DNA from 3 places in the Enterobacter sp. AC1 genome. Region 3 is predicted to be linked to each of the others. Evidence: predicted binding sites of a transcription regulator. Region 3 holds the regulator's gene; each other region holds the start of a gene.

Region 1 (6,047 bases), on a different contig from region 3:
CGCACCGGCCTGGGCCTGGTGGCGGTTTGCGACAGCGACGGCTTCGTGAAGGGCGTCTTTACCGACGGCGACCTGCGCCGCTGGCTGGTGGGCGGCGGCAGGCTGGAAGCGCGGGTTTCGGAAGCGATGACCCAGGGCGGGCTGACGCTGAACGCCGAGAGCCGCGCCATTGAGGCCAAAGAGAGTCTGATGAAGCGTAAAATCACCGCCGCGCCGGTGGTGGATGACGCCGGCAGGCTGTGCGGCGCCATTAACCTGCAGGATTTCTACCAGGCCGGGATTATTTAAGCCCCAGACGCTTCGCCAGCCGGTGCAGGTTGGCGACGTCCATCTCCAGCGCCCGCGCGCACGCCGCCCAGCTGCGGTTGTTCTGCTCCAGCGCGCGGGTAATCATCTGGCGCTGGAACGCTTCCGTCGCCTCGCGCAGGTTCTCATTGGCACTCTCTGGCTCACGCTGGGCCACCGCCTGTACGGCGTCATCATGCAACGCAAAATGACGCGCGTGGATCACCACCTCATCACCCGAACGCGTTGCCCGCGCCAGCACCACCGCGCGGTAAATCGCATGCTCCAGCTCGCGCACGTTGCCCGGCCAGCCGTAGCTCAGCAGATGCGCTCTCGCCCCCGGGCTTAACACCACGCGGGAAAGCCCCATCCTGAGACGGCACTGCTCACAGAAAAAGCCCGCCAGCAGCAGCACGTCGTCCCCGCGCTCGCGGAGCGGCGGCACGGTAAGCGGGAACACGCTCAGGCGGTGGAACAGGTCAGCGCGGAAGTTCCCGGCCAGTACCTCTTCACGCAGGTCGCGGTTCGTCGCCGCCAGCACGCGCACGTCCACTCTGTGGCTGCGGTCATCCCCCACGCGCTGGATATCGCCGTACTGCAACACGCGCAGGAGCTTGGCCTGTAACGACAGGGAAAGCTCACCAATCTCATCCAGAAACAGCGTGCCGTTATCGGCCATTTCAAACTTGCCGCTGCGGTTGCTGATGGCCCCGGTAAACGCCCCTTTGACGTGGCCAAACAGCTCGCTTTCCGCCACGCTCTCCGGCAGCGCGGCGCAGTTGAGGTACACCAGCGGGTTCACCGCGCGCGGCGAGGCTTCGTGAATGGACTTTGCCACCAGCTCTTTACCTGTGCCGGTTTCCCCGAAGATCAGCACGTTCAAATCGGAGGCGGCGACGATCTCAATCTCTTTTTTGAGCTGCGCCATGCCCGGCGAAAGGCCAATCATCTCCGTATGCGCCACCTGCTCAAACGCCGCCGGGCTGCCGGGAAGAATGTTCTGGCTCTCCAGCTGTTCAATCAGCAGGGCGTTGTTCAGCGCCCCGGCGGCCAGCGCGGCAATCAGGCGCAGCTCTTCGTCGCTGAAGGTGTCGAACTGGTCCGGCGACATGCCGTCGAGCGTCAGCGCCCCAATCAGGTTTTGCCCGGCAAACAGCGGCAGGCCGATACAGGCGTGCACCTTCAGGCTCTCCTGGCCCGGAATAAGCCCGTCGTACGGGTCGGGCAAATCGCTGTCCGCCGGGAAACGCACCACGTCCCCGGCCCGGGCGATGGTCTCCAGCCGCGGATGACCTTCAAGGGTAAAACGCCGCCCGAGAACGTCTCTGGACAGCCCGTCGATAGCCAGCGGAATAAACTGTCGCCCCTCGTAGCGCAGCAGCGCCGAGGCATCGCATGCCAGCACGTGGCGCAGCGTGGAGATCAGCCGCTGAAAGCGGTCCTGATGGCCGATGCCGGTTTGCAGTTCAATGGCGATCTTCGCCAGCACGTCTACGGAAAAGCTCATGTCTGCCTCGCTGTCATTTTGACAATGCATGTTGTCATATTGACTGCAATATGAATAGTCATAATGACTACCCATTAAGAGTCATAAAAATAATAATCCAGTAAAATCAATAGAATAAAAGTTGGCACGCAACTTGATATAAGCAAACCATCTTATTTGAAAAACGCGATATTACGCTGAGGTTGCTATGTCTATTCTGGTTAAAAATAACATTCATTGGGTTGGTCAACGTGACTGGGAAGTACGCGACTTCCACGGGACGGAGTACAAAACGCTGCGCGGCAGCAGCTACAACAGCTATCTCATCCGGGAAGGTAAAAACGTGCTGATCGATACCGTCGATCACAAATTCAGCCGCGAGTTCGTGCAGAACCTGCGCAGCGAAATCGATCTCGACGCCATCGACTACATCATCATCAACCATGCGGAAGAGGACCACGCCGGCGCGCTGACCGAGCTGATGTCTTACATTCCGAACACGCCGATCTACTGCACCACCAACGCCATCGACTCGATCAACGGTCACCACCACCATCCGGAGTGGAATTTCCACACCGTGAAAACCGGTGACGCCCTGGATATCGGCAACGGCAAACAGCTGATCTTCGTGGAAACCCCGATGCTGCACTGGCCGGACAGCATGATGACCTACATGACCGGCGACGCGGTGCTGTTCAGCAATGACGCCTTCGGCCAGCACTACTGCGACGAGCGCCTGTTCAACGACGAAGTGGATCAGACCGAACTGTTCGAACAGTGCCAGCGCTACTACGCCAACATCCTGACCCCGTTCAGCCGCCTGGTGACGCCAAAAATCACCGAGATCCTCGGCTTTAACCTGCCGGTGGATATGATTGCCACCTCCCACGGCGTGGTGTGGCGAGAGAACCCGACCCAGATCGTCGAGCTGTACCTGAAGTGGGCGGCGGACTATCAGGAAGACCGCATCACGATCTTCTACGACACCATGTCCAACAACACCCGCATGATGGCGGACGCCATTGCCCAGGGCATCAACGAAGTGGATCCGAACGTGGCGGTGAAAATCTTCAACGTGGCGCGCAGCGATAAAAACGAAATCCTCACCAACGTTTTCCGCTCTAAAGGCGTGCTGGTGGGTACCTCCACCATGAACAACGTGATGATGCCGAAAATTGCCGGTCTGGTAGAAGAGATGACCGGCCTGCGCTTCCGTAACAAACGCGCCAGCGCCTTTGGCTCTCACGGCTGGAGCGGCGGCGCGGTAGACCGTCTCTCCACCCGCTTACAGGATGCGGGCTTTGAGATGTCCATGAGCCTGAAGGCCAAGTGGCGCCCGGATATCGACGCCCTGGAGATCTGCCGCCAGCACGGCCGCGATATTGCCCGTCAGTGGGCGCTTGCACCGCTTCCGGAAGCCGCACCCGCCGCGGCCCCAGCGCCTGAAGCGACCGCCTGTGAATCTGCCGCCGCCGATCTCGGCCCACGCATGCAGTGCAGCGTCTGCCAGTGGATCTACGACCCAGAGCTGGGCGAGCCGCTGCAGGACGTTGCGCCAGGCACGCCGTGGAGTGACGTGCCGGACAACTTCCTCTGCCCGGAATGTTCCCTCGGTAAAGACGTCTTTGATGAACTGGGTACGGAGGCAAAATGAATAACGGCATCGTCATCATCGGCTCGGGCTTTGCCGCCCGCCAGCTGGTGAAAAACATCCGCAAGCAGGATGCTAACGTGCCGCTGACGGTGATTGCTGCCGACAGCATGGACGAGTACAACAAGCCTGATTTGAGCCACGTCATCAGCCAGAATCAGCGCGCCGAAGATCTCACCCGCCAGACGGCGGGGGAGTTCGCGGAACAGTTTAACCTGCGTCTGTTTCCGTACACCTGGGTTACCGATATCGACGCCGCCGCGCACGTGGTGAAAGCGAAGGAGAAAACCTGGCAGTACGACAAGCTGGTGCTGGCCACGGGAGCCTCTGCTTTCGTGCCGCCGGTTGAAGGCCGCGAGCTGATGATAACGCTCAACAGCCAGCAGGAGTATCAAGCCAGCGAAACCCTGTTACGCGATGCTAAGCGCGTAATGATTGTCGGCGGCGGCCTGATTGGCACCGAGCTGGCGATGGATTTCTGCCGGGCAGGCAAGGCCGTTACCCTGGTTGACCATGCGGCGAGCATTCTGTCGGCGCTGATGCCCGCAGAGGTTAGCAGCCGCCTGCAGCATCGTTTGACCGACATGGGCGTCCATCTGCTGCTCAAATCGCAGCTGCAGAGCCTCGCTAAAACCGAAGGCGGCATTCGCGCATCGCTTGACGGCGGCCGCAGCGTTGAGGTGGATGTCGTGGTTGCCGCGACGGGGCTGCGTCCGGAAACCGCGCTGGCTCACCGTGCCGGCGCGGAAACACACCGCGGCGTAAAGGTAGATAGCTACCTGCAAACCACGCAGCCCGATATTTACGCGCTGGGGGACTGCGCCGAAATTAACGTTCAGGTGCTGCCCTTTTTACAGCCGATTCAATTAAGTGCGATGTATCTGGCGAAAAACCTGCTCGGCGGCAGCGCGCCGCTGAAATTACCCGCCATGCTGGTTAAAGTCAAAACGCCGGAATTACCGCTGCATCTTGCCGGTGAAACCCAGCGTAAGGATCTGAACTGGCAAATCACCCTCGAGCCGGAAGGCATGGTCGCGCGAGGCGCGGATAACGAGGGCCAGATGCGCGCTTTTGTCGTCAGTGAAGACCGGATGAAGGAGGCTTTCGCCCTGCTGAAATCGCTGCCCGCTTAACCCGCAGCCTCCTGCCCCCCTTACTTAACCTTTGGATTTTATTGTCCGCGGCCCCGCTGTCCCGGGGCTTTTTTTTGCGCATTCTATTCATCAAATAAATGCAAAACAGATAAATCATCGTTATTCATCCCTAATTTATTATTTCCATTAATATTTAAATGCGGAACAGCTGAAAAACATCACCCTGTTTTATTATTCGCATCCGGCTTACGCTGAAAAGGCATTAATCAGCCGGAGGCGAATCATGGCGACTTTTAATAAAGAACTCAATTATCTTTCTCGTTATTTTGAGCAGACGAAAAATGCGGAACACATTTTATTCCGCTGGCTTTATTTGAGCCCGGAGGCGCGCATTGAGCGTCTGCGTGAATTGATAGAACCGGTAAGTAAACCTGAGCAGTAATTGCCGAGTGGCGCGACGCTTACCCAGCCTAAAAAGCCCGTAGGCCCGCGCAAGCGTCGCGCCGTCGGGCAAAAAACCGGAACACTTTATTCATCCCGGCCTTATTTATTCCGCAAAAAGCCCTACACTCTCAGCATCCTTCTTTTCCGGCATGCCGCTATGCGCCAGCTTCAGAAAATCCGTCAGTATCAACGGCTTTATCAGCACTATGGCGCAGCGCCAGCGCCCACGACTATCGCGGAAGTCGCGGAGGTTGCGCTGTGCAGCGAACGCCATGCGCGCACCCTGCTGCGCCAGCTCGCGCAAAGCGGCTGGCTAAGCTGGAGCGCCCAGCCGGGACGCGGGCATCGCGCCATCCTGCACTGCCTGACGACCACCAGCGAGCTGAGCGCGCCGCTGATGCACGCCTGCCTGGAGAAAGGTGATTACCAGAGCGCGCTGCAGCTGGCCGACGGCGACCCCGCCAGCCTGCACCACATCATCACCCCGTTTTTAGGCGGTAAATGGCTTAAGCACCAGCCGACGCTGCGCATTCCGTGGCACCGCCCGCTCTCGTCGCTGCACCCGGCCCTTCAGCGCCGCCGCGCCGAACAGCATATTATCTGCGCGGTTCACGCGGGGCTAACGCGCTACGCGCCCGGCCACCCGCAGCCGGTCGCGGATTTAGCCCATCACTGGGATACCCGCGACGACATGCGCTGCTGGCATTTTTATCTGCGCAGCGGCGCGCACTGGCACAACGGGCAAGCCATCAGCGATGAGGATATTCTCGCCGCGCTGCACCAGCTGCTGGCCGATCCGGCGCGCAGCGCGGGGCTCGCGCACGTTCATCAGGTGTCGCTTGTCGCCCCCTGGTGTCTGGAGATCGTCCTCAGCGCGCCCGATGCCATGCTGGCGCATCGTCTCGCGCATCACGCCTGTCGTCTGCCGCATCCGCAGCAGCCTGATATCGGCGCGGGCCCTTTTGCTATTGCCCATCACCACTCGCATTACCTGCGCCTTGAGCGTCAGCCTTGGTACTTTGCGGCGCACCCGCTGCTGCATGCGATAGAGTTCTGGCGCACCCGCAGCGAGGCGGAAAAACCCGCG
Region 2 (6,047 bases), on a different contig from region 3:
GCGTTTACGCCGCCTCGCGTCGCGTCCCGCAGGGCCTTCACGCCGGGGATTGCGCGCAGCGTCTGAATCAGCGGGGTGAGCACCGCGCAGTCGCTGCGCAGTTCCCCGTCCAGCCCCAGGCCTTCGCGCAGGTTCAGGATGGTCGCCCCGTGGCAGCCCAGCGTTCCGGTCACGATAAGCACGTCGCCCACGCCGAGGCGCTGCGCGCCCCAGTGAATATCGGCGGGGATTGCCCCCATGCCGGCGGTGTTGATGAACAGCTTGTCGGCCGCGCCGCGCTGTACCACTTTGGTATCGCCGGTGACGATAGCAATCCCCGCCTCGCGCGCGGTCTGCGCCATGCTGTTGACCACCGCGGTGAGCGTCTCCATCGGTAACCCCTCTTCAAGAATAAACCCGCAGGAGAGGTAGCGCGGAATGGCGCCGCTGACGGCGACGTCGTTCGCCGTGCCGCAGACGGCGAGCTTGCCGATATCGCCGCCCGGGAAGAACAGCGGGTCAATCACGTAGCTGTCCGTGGAGAAGGCCAGCCTGTCACCCTGGGCGGTGAGGGTCGCGAGATCAATGCGCGCCTGGTCTTCCTGCTCGGCGAGCCAGGGGTTGTTGAAGGCTTCCATAAACAGCCGGTTAATCAGCTGCTGCATCGCTTGTCCGCCGCTGCCGTGCGCCATTTCAACCGTGTTCATGCTTCACTCTCCTGGTTGCGATACTGATACCACGCGGCACACGCCCCTTCGGAAGAGACCATCAGCGCGCCAAACGCCGTTTGCGGGTTACAGGTGTTGCCGTATAGCGGGCAATGATGAGGCTTGCATTTACCGGTGAGCACCTCGCCGCAGCGGGCACGCGGATCGTCGCAAACCTGCTGCGGCTGCGGGCGGAAATGCGCTTCGGCGTCAAATTCGTGATAGGCCGAGGTCAGGCGCACGCCGGATTCGGCAATCAGCCCCAGCCCACGCCATTCGCTGTCGCCTTCGACGCAAAACACGTCGGCTATCGCCTGCTGGGCCCGTTCATTGCCTGCATCCGGCACCACGCGGCGGTACTGGTTTTCCACTGCACTCAGGGCCGCTATTTTCTGCTCAACCAGCATGGCGACACCTTGCAGTAGATCAAGTGGTTCGAAACCAGCGACCACTAACGGACGATTGTACTGTTCAGCGATAAAACCGTAGGCGTCTGTGCCAATCACCATGCTGACATGCCCCGGTGCCAGAAAGGCGTCAATTCCGTTTCCCGGCTCTTCCAGCAGGCTGTGCAGCGTGGGGATGAGCGTAATGTGCTGGCAGAAGAAGAAAAAGTTATCTACACCTCGCGCTTTCGCCTGCTGCAGCGTGATGGCGGTGGCGGGCATGGTGGTTTCAAACCCCAGGCCAAAAAACACCACCTTGCGCGCGGGGTTATCCGCTGCCAGCATCAGGGCATCCATCGGCGAATAGACGATCCGGATGTCGGCCCCGCGCGCTTTTGCCTGCAGCAGCGAGCCGTTTTTCCCCGGCACGCGCATCGCATCGCCAAAGGTGCAGAAAATGACGTCGGGCCGGCTGGCAATCTCGATGCAGCTGTCGATGCGCCCCATCGGCAGAACGCAGACCGGGCAGCCGGGGCCGTGGATAAACTCGATGTTGTCCGGCAGCAGCTGGTCGAGGCCAAATTTGAAAATGGCGTGCGTGTGTCCGCCGCACACTTCCATGATCCGCAGCGGTTTTTCCGCCGTGTAGTCCAGCAGCGCCGCGCGCGTTTTCAGATGTCCGATAAGCTGCAGCACCTGCTCCGGCGCGCGGTATTCATCAACGTAACGCATGATTATCGCTCCTCGCCGTACAGCAGCGCGCCCACGTCCGGCTCCACGTCGAACATGTTTTGCAACGCATCCAGCGTGTCGCGGGCTTCCGCTTCGTTAATCACGCTCATGGCGAACCCCACGTGCACAAGCACCCACTGGCCGAGACGCGAGGCGCCGCTTTCATCGCTGCTGCCGACCAGCGTCAGGTCGACGTCGCGCAGGATGCCGCAGACCACGACTTTGGCCTGATTACCGTCGATGGAGTGAATCTGTCCCGGTACGCCTATGCACATCGTTCGTTCTCCAGCCAGTGTAGCCAGCCGTCCATGCCGTCGCCGCGCGTGGCGGAGACCAGCAGGATCTCAATCTCCGGGTTCACCTCGCGGGCCCAGGACAGGCACTTATCCACGTCGAAGTTCAGGTACGGCAGCAGGTCGACTTTGTTCAGCAGCATGAGGGAGGCGGCGGCAAACATATGCGGGTACTTCAGCGGCTTGTCTTCGCCTTCGGTCACCGAAAGCACCGCGACTTTATGCCGTTCACCGAGGTCGAAGCTCGCCGGACAGACCAGGTTGCCGACGTTTTCAATAAACAGGATGCCGTTATCCGCCAGCGGCAGGCGCGGAGCCGCGTCGGCAATCATCTGCGCATCCAGATGGCAGCCTTTGCCGGTGTTGACCTGAATTGCCGGGGTACCGGTTTCGCGAATGCGCGCCGCGTCGTTAACGGTTTGCTGATCGCCTTCGATCACCGCGCAGGAGACGCGCCCGTTCAGGCGCTTGAGCGTTTCCGTGAGCAGCGTGGTTTTGCCGGAGCCGGGGCTGGAGACCAGGTTCAGCACCAGCTGTTTGCGGGTGGCAAAGCGGGCGCGGTTGCGGGAGGCAATCTGGTTATTTTTGTCCAGCACGTTGATCTCCACCTCCAGCATCTGGCGCTGGCTGATGCCCGGCGCGTGGGTACCCGCTTCGCCGTGGCCGTAGTGGAGATCGCCCGCATCGGACCGCTGCGGGATGAAAGCGATCCCGGTCAGTGCCGCAGAGGGGCGTGGGGCTGGTGAAAAGGGCGCGGAGCGAAACGCGGAGTGGGGACGGTGTTCATCCCCTTCTATATACAGGTTGCCTTCGGCGCAACCGCAGGTACTACACATACTTTACTCCTTCTCGATTTCGAGGCGTTGGATCTGCATACCGTCATCCGCCACGATGCGCAGCCCGGTGCTCTGGCACTGCGGACAGCGCTGAACCTTCGATGACAGCAGGGTGACGTACTGCTGGCACTGCCCGCACCAGCACTCTGCCTGCTGCTCTTCAATATGCAGTTCGCAACCTTCCGCCAGCGTGCCGCGGCACACTAGCTCAAAACAGAAATTCAGCGCGCTGGTCTCGACGCAGGAAAACGCCCCGACCTTCAGCCAGACGCCGGTAACGCGCTTCGCGTGGTTTTGCACTGCCTGCTGTTCGATAAGTTCCAGAGCCCGTTGGCAGAGGGTGATTTCGTGCATAACGCCTCCTCAATGAATTGCGCCATTGAATGCAATAACAGTGCCAGCTTGATTTTTGTTAAGGCGTGTCGATGTCAACGCTGTCGAAATGACACGTCGACACCGCGGCGTTGACAGCGGCTTTCCGGTTTAATTCCTTTAAAATCAGCGAAATAAAAACTGGCATGGAATCTGCTTAACAGCCGCTATCTCCATTAAACGGATACCTTCTATGACTATTTGGGAAATCAGCGAAAAAGCGGATTACATCGCGCAGCGTCATCAGCAGCTGCAGGACCAGTGGCACCTGTACTGCAACTCTCTGGTACAGGGCATTACCCTCTCGAAAGCACGTCTTCACCACGCGATGAGCTGTGCGGCGCAGGGCGACATGCGCTTTGTCCTCTTCGGCCATTTCATCATCAACGTTACCCTGGCGGATAACTTCAACAGCCACACCATTGAGTACCACCTCGAGACAAAAGATGGCCAAAAACAGTGTATTGCGAAGGCGCAGCTGATGGCCGATGGCATGGTGGACGGCCACGTCAGCAACCGCGATCGCCAGCAGGTGCTGGAGCACTATCTGGAAAAAATCGCGCCGGTTTATAACGGCCTGTACGCCGCCGTTGAGAACGATCTCCCGGTCAACCTGAAGCAGCTGTTGGACGGAAATGCCTCAGCAAACGTGGCCTGACCGATGCGTGTCGAGAAGTGTCGACAAGACAGTTTTTCGTCAAAAATGACTATCACCAGAGGATGACCCGGTGAACCGTTTTGTAATTGCTGACTCGACGGTCTGTATTGGCTGTCGAACCTGTGAGGCGGCGTGTTCGGAAACGCATCGCCTGCATGGGCTGCAGTCCATGCCGCGCCTGCACGTCATGCGTAATGAAAAAGAGTCTGCCCCGCAGCTCTGCCACCACTGTGAAGATGCCCCCTGCGCGGGCGTCTGTCCCGTGAATGCCATCACCCGCGTTGATGGCGCTGTCCAGCTGAACGAAAGCCTGTGCGTAAGCTGCAAGCTGTGCGGCATTGCCTGCCCGTTCGGCGCGATTGAATTTTCCGGCAGCCGCCCGCTGCACATCCCGGCGAATGCCAACTCGCCAAAAGCCCCGCCCGCGCCGCCGGCGCCGGCGCGCGTAAGCTCGCTGCTGGACTGGGTGCCCGGCATCCGCGCCGTTGCGGTGAAGTGCGACCTGTGCAGCTTCGATGAGCAGGGACCGGCCTGCGTGCGCACCTGCCCAACCAAAGCGTTGATTCTGGTTAATATTCGCGACATCGCACGTACCAGCAAGCGTAAACGCGAGCTGACCATCAACAGTGATTTTGGCGACCTTTCTCTGCTACAGGCGCTTAACGAGGGGGCGAAATGAACGCGGCGATGATGATTACCAGCGCGGTAGCCTGTTTTGCTGCCGCCGCCGTTCTGGCGCAGCTCTTCTCTTTCCATAAAACCCTCAGCGGCTTGGTCGCCGGGGTCGGCGGGGCGGTAGGTAGCCTGATGACGCTGGCGGCAGGCGGTGCCGTTCTGCTCGGCGGGCAATCCGTTGACGCGCTCGTGCCGCTGATTCACCACGCCGTTGAGATCGCGCCGCTGAACGCCGTCTGGCTGGTGACGTTTGGCCTGTGCGGGCTGTTTATCAGCCTGTTCAATATCGACTGGCACCGCCACCCGCACGCTAAAGCCAACGGCCTGCTGGTCAATCTGCTGATGGCGACGGCGGTCTGCACCGTTATCGCCAGCAACCTCGGCGCGCTGGTGGTAATGGCGGAGATCATGGCGCTCTGCGGCGTGTTCCTGACGGGCTGCAGCGCCTCCGGCAAACTGTGGTTTGCGCTGGGGCGCCTGGGGACGCTGCTGCTGGCGCTGGCCTGCTGGCTGGTGTGGCAACGCTTCGGCACGCTGGACTTCGCTGCGCTCAACGGCCGTCCGCTGGGGAATGACGTCTGGCTGCTGAGCGTACTCGGCTTTGGCCTGCTCGCCGGAATCATCCCGCTGCACGGCTGGGTGCCGCAGGCGCATGAAAATGCCTCCGCGCCCGCCGCCGCGCTGTTTTCTGTGGTGGTGATGAAGGTCGGTCTGTTCGGGATTCTGGCGATTACGCTGGCCGGCGGACAACCGCCGCTGTGGTGGGGTGTTGTGCTGCTGGTCGCCGGGATGGTTACCGCCTTCGTCGGCGGCCTGTACGCGCTGATGGAGCACAATATCCAGCGTCTGCTGGCGTATCACACCCTCGAAAATATCGGCATCATCCTGCTTGGCCTGGGCGCGGGCGTGACAGGGCTGGCGCTGAACCAACCGGCGCTGATTGCCGCCGGTTTTATCGGCGGTCTCTATCACCTCGTCAACCACAGCCTGTTTAAAAGCACCCTGTTCCTTGGCGCGGGAAGCGTCTGGTTCCGCACCGGCCATCGGGATATTGAAAAGCTCGGTGGGATTGGCAAAAAGATGCCGGTGATTTCACTGGCGATGCTGGTCGGGCTGATGGCGATGGCCGCGCTGCCGCCGCTGAACGGCTTTGCCGGGGAGTGGGTGATCTATCAGTCCTTCTTCGCGCTCGGCCAGAGCGACGCGTTTATCGCCCGTCTGCTGGGGCCGCTGCTGGCGGTCGGGCTGGCGATTACCGGGGCGCTGGCGGTGATGTGCATGGCGAAAGTCTACGGCGTCACCTTCCTCGGCGCGCCGCGCACCCGCGAAGCGGAAAACGCCTGCTGCGCACCGGTACTGATGTGTGCCTGCGTGGTTGCGCTGGCCCTGTGCTGCATCGCGGGCGGCGT
Region 3 (6,047 bases):
CGAGGAAGGCTGCGACGGGTTTATCCAGACCTGTCATTGGACGCAGTTTCGGATCCCAGTGCGGGTTCGGCAGGAAGCGAACGTCGAAAACATAATCCGCATCAATTGGAATACCGTGCTTGAAGCCAAAGGACTCGAACACCATTGTCAGTTCGCGCTCGCGCTTGCCCAACAGCCGGGTACGCAGCATTTCCGCCAGCTCGTGCACGGACATCTCAGAAGTGTCAACAATCAGGTCGGCACGAGAGCGCAGCGGCTCCAGCAGATCGCTCTCTTCATCGATCGCGCTCTCCAGAGAGAGGTTCTTACTGGAAAGCGGGTGCAAACGGCGGGTATCGCTGTAGCGGCGGATCAGGGTATTGCGGTCTGCATCGAGGAACAGCAGCTGAGGCGAAAACGCCTCAGGCAGATTGCTCATCGCCTGCTCAAAAATTTCTGGCGATTCAGGCATGTTACGAACGTCGATACTGACGGCGGCAGAGGTTTGTCTTTCCGCAAGCGTCTGAGCCAGGTCGGGCAACAATACAACCGGCAGGTTATCTACGCAGTAAAAACCCATGTCTTCCAGCGCGCGCAGAGCAACGGATTTCCCCGACCCTGAACGGCCACTGACAATCATCAGCACCATGTTCCGTTTCTCCTCAGGACAACAGATGTGAAGGCCATCTCCTGGTTATGCATCATCCTGATTGCCTTCTGCTTCAGTGATAATTTGATAGAGTTCTTCATCACTTTGGGCCGAGCGCAGCCGGCGGCAAATGGTTTTATCGGCCAGGCGTTTTGCGACCAGCGACAGCGTATGCAGATGGGTTTTCGTCTGGTCGGCAGGAACCAGCAGCGCGAAGAGGAGATCGACGGGCTGGTTATCAATGGCATCGAAGGCGATAGGTGTTTCAAGCTGCACAAACACACCGACGGCGCGCAGGGTATCCTCTTCCAGTTTGCCGTGCGGGATCGCGATGCCGTTGCCGATACCGGTACTGCCCATTTTTTCACGGGTCAGGATCGCTTCGAACACCACCTGCGGCGGCAGGCCCAGCTGTTTTGCGGCCAGTTCACTGATGATCTCCAGCGCACGTTTTTTGCTCTGGCAGTGAACAGCACTGCGGGTACATTCCTGGTTAAGGACATTGCTCAGTTGAAGAGCGGAATCGTTGTTCATCATAATTTCACCTAAGCGCTAACTGTACAAATGGCCTGTTGTGTTTCACAACAGGCCGTCCTGCACCCGTTAACTGCCCGGACAATTAGTGTTGTTTCAGTTTATCTTTATGTTTATTGAGCTGTCGCGCAAGCTTATCAATCAAGCCGTCGATAGCCGCGTACATGTCTTGCCCTTCCGCACTGGCATGGAGTTCACCCCCGTTAACATGCAGGGTGGCATCCGAGATATGAGTCACTTTCTCCACTTTCAACACAATATAGACCTGGTTGATCCTTTCGAAATACTGCTCGAGTTTGGCAAACTTCGTGTTCACAAAGTCGCGTAAAGCCTCAGTAATTTCGACGTTTTGTCCAGTGATGTTGAGCTGCATAGTGTCTTCCTTATCGGTTGTGTCAGACCAGCTGTTTACGCTGGTTGGACGGCGGAATGGATAAAGACTCTCGATACTTCGCAACAGTACGACGTGCCACCATAATACCCTGATCGGACAGCATGGTGGTTAACTTACTGTCACTCAGTGGCTTCGCGGGGTTTTCCGCGGCGATCAACTTCTTCACCAGGGCACGAATCGCCGTTGACGACGCTTCGCCGCCGCCCTCGGTATTCACGTGGCTGGAGAAGAAATACTTAAGCTCAAAAATACCGCGCGGACTGTGCAGATACTTCTGCGTGGTTACACGGGAAATGGTTGATTCATGCATCTCGACGGCCTGAGCGATATCTGCCAGCACCATCGGTTTCATATACTCTTCGCCCTGCTCAAAGAAAGCCTGCTGCTGTTCGACAATGCAGCGGCTGACGCGTAGCAGCGTATCATTTCGGCTCTCCAGACTTTTGATCAACCATCGCGCTTCCTGCAAATTGCTACGAATATATTGATTGTCGGAGTCGTTACGCACGCTGGTGCACATGGAGGCATACTGCTGATTGATTTGCAGGCGAGGGATGCTATCAGAGTTCAGTTCAACGACCCAGCGGTCATTGTGTTTTCTGACCAGCACATCCGGGATCACGTACTCCGGTTCGCTGGTCTGGATCGACTGACCGGGACGCGGATCGAGCGACTGGATCAGATTCACCGCTTCTTTCAGCACGTCTTCTTTCAGGCGCGTGACCCGCATCAGGCTGCGGAAATCGTGGTTAGCCAACAGATCCAGATGATCGCTGATGATGACGCGCGCCTCATCAAGCCATGGCGTCTCTTTGCTGAACTGAGAAAGCTGGATCAGCAGGCAGTCGCGCAGATCTTTTGCGGCAACGCCTACCGGGTCGAAACGCTGGATACGCTTGAGTACGGCTTCTACTTCCTCAAGCTCAATCTCTTCGTCGCCCATGCTTTCGAGGATATCGTCCAGCGTGACGGTTAAATAGCCCGTGTCATCAACGGCATCGACAATGGATGTGGCAATTGCACGATCGGTGTCGGAAAAGGGGGTCAGCTCGACCTGCCACATCAGGTAGTCCTGAAGCGACTGGGTGGTTTCGCCCTGATAGACCGGTAGCTCATCGTCCTGGTAGTCTGCACGCGTACCGGAAGGGGTTCCGGCGGTGTAGATTTCGTCCCAGCTGGCATCCAGCGGAAGCTCGTCCGGCATCTCTTTTTGTTCGAGTGCATCCGCGGTGTCGAGCGTTTCTGTATCCTGCGACTGCTGGGTTTCTACCTCGTCATGAAGATCGGTTTGTTCCAGCAGGGGATTACTGTCCAGCGCCTGCTGGAGCTCCTGCTGAAGTTCTAACGTGGACAGTTGCAACAGGCGAATTGCCTGCTGTAGCTGCGGCGTCATCGCCAGTTGTTGGCTGAGCCTTAATTGCAAACCTTGCTTCATGTTCAGAGCATTTTTCTCCGGTTCGGCGTTACATTACCTCTACCCTATCAGAGTCTGAAGTCTTCCCCAAGATAGACGCGCTTAACATGATCGTCTTCGAGGATCTGTTGCGGCGTACCGTGGGCGATCAGATTGCCCTGGCTCACAATATACGCGCGTTCACACACGGCCAGCGTTTCGCGCACGTTGTGGTCGGTGATCAATACGCCAAGCCCGCTGTCACGCAGGTGCTCAATGATACGTTTAATGTCGATAACGGAGATGGGGTCAACGCCCGCAAACGGTTCATCCAGAAGGATAAATTTCGGGTTTGCGGCCAGCGCACGCGCGATCTCAACGCGGCGACGTTCACCCCCTGAGAGCGCCTGACCGAGGCTGTCACGCAGATGCTCAATATGGAACTCTTCCATCAGCTCGTTGGCACGATCCTGACGCTGTTCGCTGGTCAGATCGTTACGAATCTGCAGGACCGCCATCAGGTTATCGTAAACGCTAAGACGACGGAAAATGGAAGCTTCCTGCGGCAGATAGCCGATCCCGCGGCGCGCGCGCGCGTGCAGCGGCAGAAGGCTGATGTCTTCATCGTCAATGATAATGTTGCCGGCATCGCGCGGCACAATGCCAACGACCATGTAGAAGGTTGTGGTTTTACCCGCACCGTTAGGGCCAAGCAGGCCCACAATTTCGCCGGAGTTGACTGTCAGACTGACATCTTCTACGACACGGCGGCCCTTATAGGCCTTCGCGAGGTTTTTTGCAGTTAATGTTGCCATAACGAATTAGTTACTCTTCTTCTGTGCCGGGGCCTGGCCTTTGCCTTTGTCCTGCAGCTGCGACGGAACCAGTACGGTGGTCACGCGTTTGCCTTTCTCGCTGGAGGCCTGCATTTTTTGCTCTTTAACCAGATAGGTGATCTGGTCGCCGGTAATGTTGCTGTCCAGCTGTTCCAGATACGCATTCCCGGTCAGGATGACCAGGTCTTTCGCCAGCTCATAGTGCATATGCGTGGCGTGGCCCTTCACCGGCTTGCCGTTGTCCTGCATCTGGTAGAAGGTCGCCGGATTACCATAGCCATCGATAATCTCTTTGCCCTGCTCGCCACCCGGACGGGTGACGACCACTTTGTCGGCGTTAATTTTAATGGTGCCCTGGGTCATGACGACGTTACCTGTAAAGGTGACGACGTTGCCCTGCATATCGAGAGACTGGGTGTCGGACTCGATATGAATCGGCTGGTCGGTATCGCCCGTTACAGCAAGCGCGGGGAGACTGGTTGCCAGCATCGCGCTGGCGATAATTACTTTAAGGCTGAGTTTGTTTGTTTTGAATTTCATAGGAGGTTCTAACCTTTTCAATCAGCTCGGCGTTTTTGCTGCGTAAGTTCCCGCGCATTCTTAAACCGCTGGAATTAAATGTTGTGCCATACAGGGTGACCAGATCCTGCGACGTCACGTCCTGGGTTACCAGGTTGATCTGGGCATTATCCGTCGTAATTTTTCGCAGTTGTGAATCAGCGGTCAGGGCGTTGACTTCAACGTGACCATACAGATAAAGCATACGGTCATTTGTCAGTTTTGCCCGATCTGACTTGATTGACCACGTCGGCACTTTGTCTTTATCAAACGTGGTCATGACAGGCTGGGTAAACCACGAAATACCGTCATCTGAAAAATATTCAACATGCTGGGCAATCAGGCGATAGTTCAGCGCGCCTTCCGGGCTATAGACCACGGTGTCGCTGTGATCGCTTTTATAAGTTGGATCGTTAGTGTTGATCGCTTCCGTTTGCGTATCGTCGCGATCGGCAAGGTTCACGCCAATCAATACCAGTGCGACAAGCGAAAGCAAAATGATAATCCAACGTCTGGTTTTACTCATATCGATTGCCCTTTGGCCTCATCAAGCTTGCCCTGCGCCAGCAGGAGCAGATCGCAGACTTCACGGACGGCACCGCGGCCACCGTTGATGTGGGTAACGTAGTCCGCGCGGGGGATCAGCAGCGGATGCGCATCGGCAACGGCGATACTCAGCCCGACTTCAGCCATCACTGGCCAGTCAATCAGATCGTCCCCGACGTAGGCCACATTTTCCGGCGCGATGGCCAGTTTACCCACTAAATCATTGAACGCCTCCATCTTATCGGATTGACCCTGATACAAATGGGTAATGCCTAAGGTTTCACAGCGGTCTTCTACCAGTTTAGCTTTCCGCCCGGTGATGATAGCAACCTCGATACCCGAGGTCAGCGCACAGCGGATACCGTAGCCGTCGCGAACGTTAAACGCTTTTAGCTCTTCACCGTTATTGCCCATATAAATCAGGCCATCGGAGAGGACCCCATCCACATCCAGAATCAGCAGGCGAATATTCTCCGCCTTTGCCATCATCTGGGTGCTGACCGGACCATAACAGGTTGCAAGGGATGCACCCGCATTACTCATTGTCTTATCCTTCATTACACTACGCCTGCGCGCAGCAGATCATGCATATGTACCACACCCAGCAACTGGTCGCCATCGGCAACCATAACGGAGGTGATATGACGGGACTGCATCAGGTTCAGCACATCCACTGCCAGCGTGCCTGGACGCACGCGAATACCGCCGGGCGTCATCACATCGGCAATGCCCAGCGTGCGGACATCGACGCCCATGTCGAACACGCGTCGCAGGTCGCCATCGGTGAAGATCCCCTGAATTTTCATCAGATCGTCGCACACGACCGTCATACCCAGATTCTTACGGGTGATTTCCAGCAGCGCATCGCGCAGGGAGGCCGCTTTACTGACGTGAGGGATTTCATCCCCGGTGTGCATAATATCGTTAACCCGAAGCAGCAGCTTGCGCCCCAGCGCGCCACCCGGGTGGGAAAGCGCGAAATCTTCCGGCGTAAAACCGCGGGCTTCCAGCAGCGCGACGGCGAGCGCATCGCCCATGACCAGCGCAGCGGTGGTGCTGGAGGTCGGTGCCAGGCCCAGCGGGCAGGCTTCTTTGGGGACTTTAACGCACAGGTGAATATCGGCCGCGCGCGCCATGCTACTTTCCGGACGGCTGGTC

The links. The regulator sigma-54, encoded in region 3, starts transcription at its own class of promoters, with help from an activator protein. The targets are predictions, from matches to a motif close to GTTGGCACANNTTTCGCTNT.
Region 1: the regulator sigma-54 is predicted to act here: its motif matches at 1,913-1,932, upstream of norV (anaerobic nitric oxide reductase flavorubredoxin).
Region 2: the regulator sigma-54 is predicted to act here: its motif matches at 3,316-3,335, upstream of hypA (hydrogenase maturation nickel metallochaperone HypA).

The regions. Positions count from the first base shown of each region.
Region 1 covers NZ_JBNDIZ010000011.1:8,863-14,909, reverse strand. Annotated here, with positions in the region: gene gutQ (arabinose-5-phosphate isomerase GutQ) at 1-288, shown strand, start outside; gene norR (nitric oxide reductase transcriptional regulator NorR) at 281-1,792, opposite strand; gene norV (anaerobic nitric oxide reductase flavorubredoxin) at 1,980-3,425, shown strand; gene norW (NADH:flavorubredoxin reductase NorW) at 3,422-4,555, shown strand; gene M2433_RS21745 (hypothetical protein) at 4,800-4,958, shown strand; gene M2433_RS21740 (SgrR family transcriptional regulator) at 5,118-6,047, shown strand, end outside.
Region 2 covers NZ_JBNDIZ010000007.1:5,500-11,546, reverse strand. Annotated here, with positions in the region: gene hypE (hydrogenase expression/formation protein HypE) at 1-686, opposite strand, end outside; gene hypD (hydrogenase formation protein HypD) at 683-1,804, opposite strand; gene M2433_RS18245 (HypC/HybG/HupF family hydrogenase formation chaperone) at 1,807-2,079, opposite strand; gene hypB (hydrogenase nickel incorporation protein HypB) at 2,070-2,933, opposite strand; gene hypA (hydrogenase maturation nickel metallochaperone HypA) at 2,937-3,287, opposite strand; gene hycA (formate hydrogenlyase regulator HycA) at 3,499-3,963, shown strand; gene M2433_RS18225 (4Fe-4S dicluster domain-containing protein) at 4,034-4,642, shown strand; gene hycC (formate hydrogenlyase subunit 3) at 4,639-6,047, shown strand, end outside.
Region 3 covers NZ_JBNDIZ010000006.1:222,603-228,649, reverse strand. Annotated here, with positions in the region: gene rapZ (RNase adapter RapZ) at 1-628, opposite strand, end outside; gene ptsN (PTS IIA-like nitrogen regulatory protein PtsN) at 674-1,165, opposite strand; gene hpf (ribosome hibernation promoting factor) at 1,248-1,535, opposite strand; gene rpoN (RNA polymerase factor sigma-54) at 1,558-2,991, opposite strand; gene lptB (LPS export ABC transporter ATP-binding protein) at 3,039-3,764, opposite strand; gene lptA (lipopolysaccharide ABC transporter substrate-binding protein LptA) at 3,771-4,325, opposite strand; gene lptC (LPS export ABC transporter periplasmic protein LptC) at 4,294-4,869, opposite strand; gene kdsC (3-deoxy-manno-octulosonate-8-phosphatase KdsC) at 4,866-5,432, opposite strand; gene kdsD (arabinose-5-phosphate isomerase KdsD) at 5,447-6,047, opposite strand, start outside.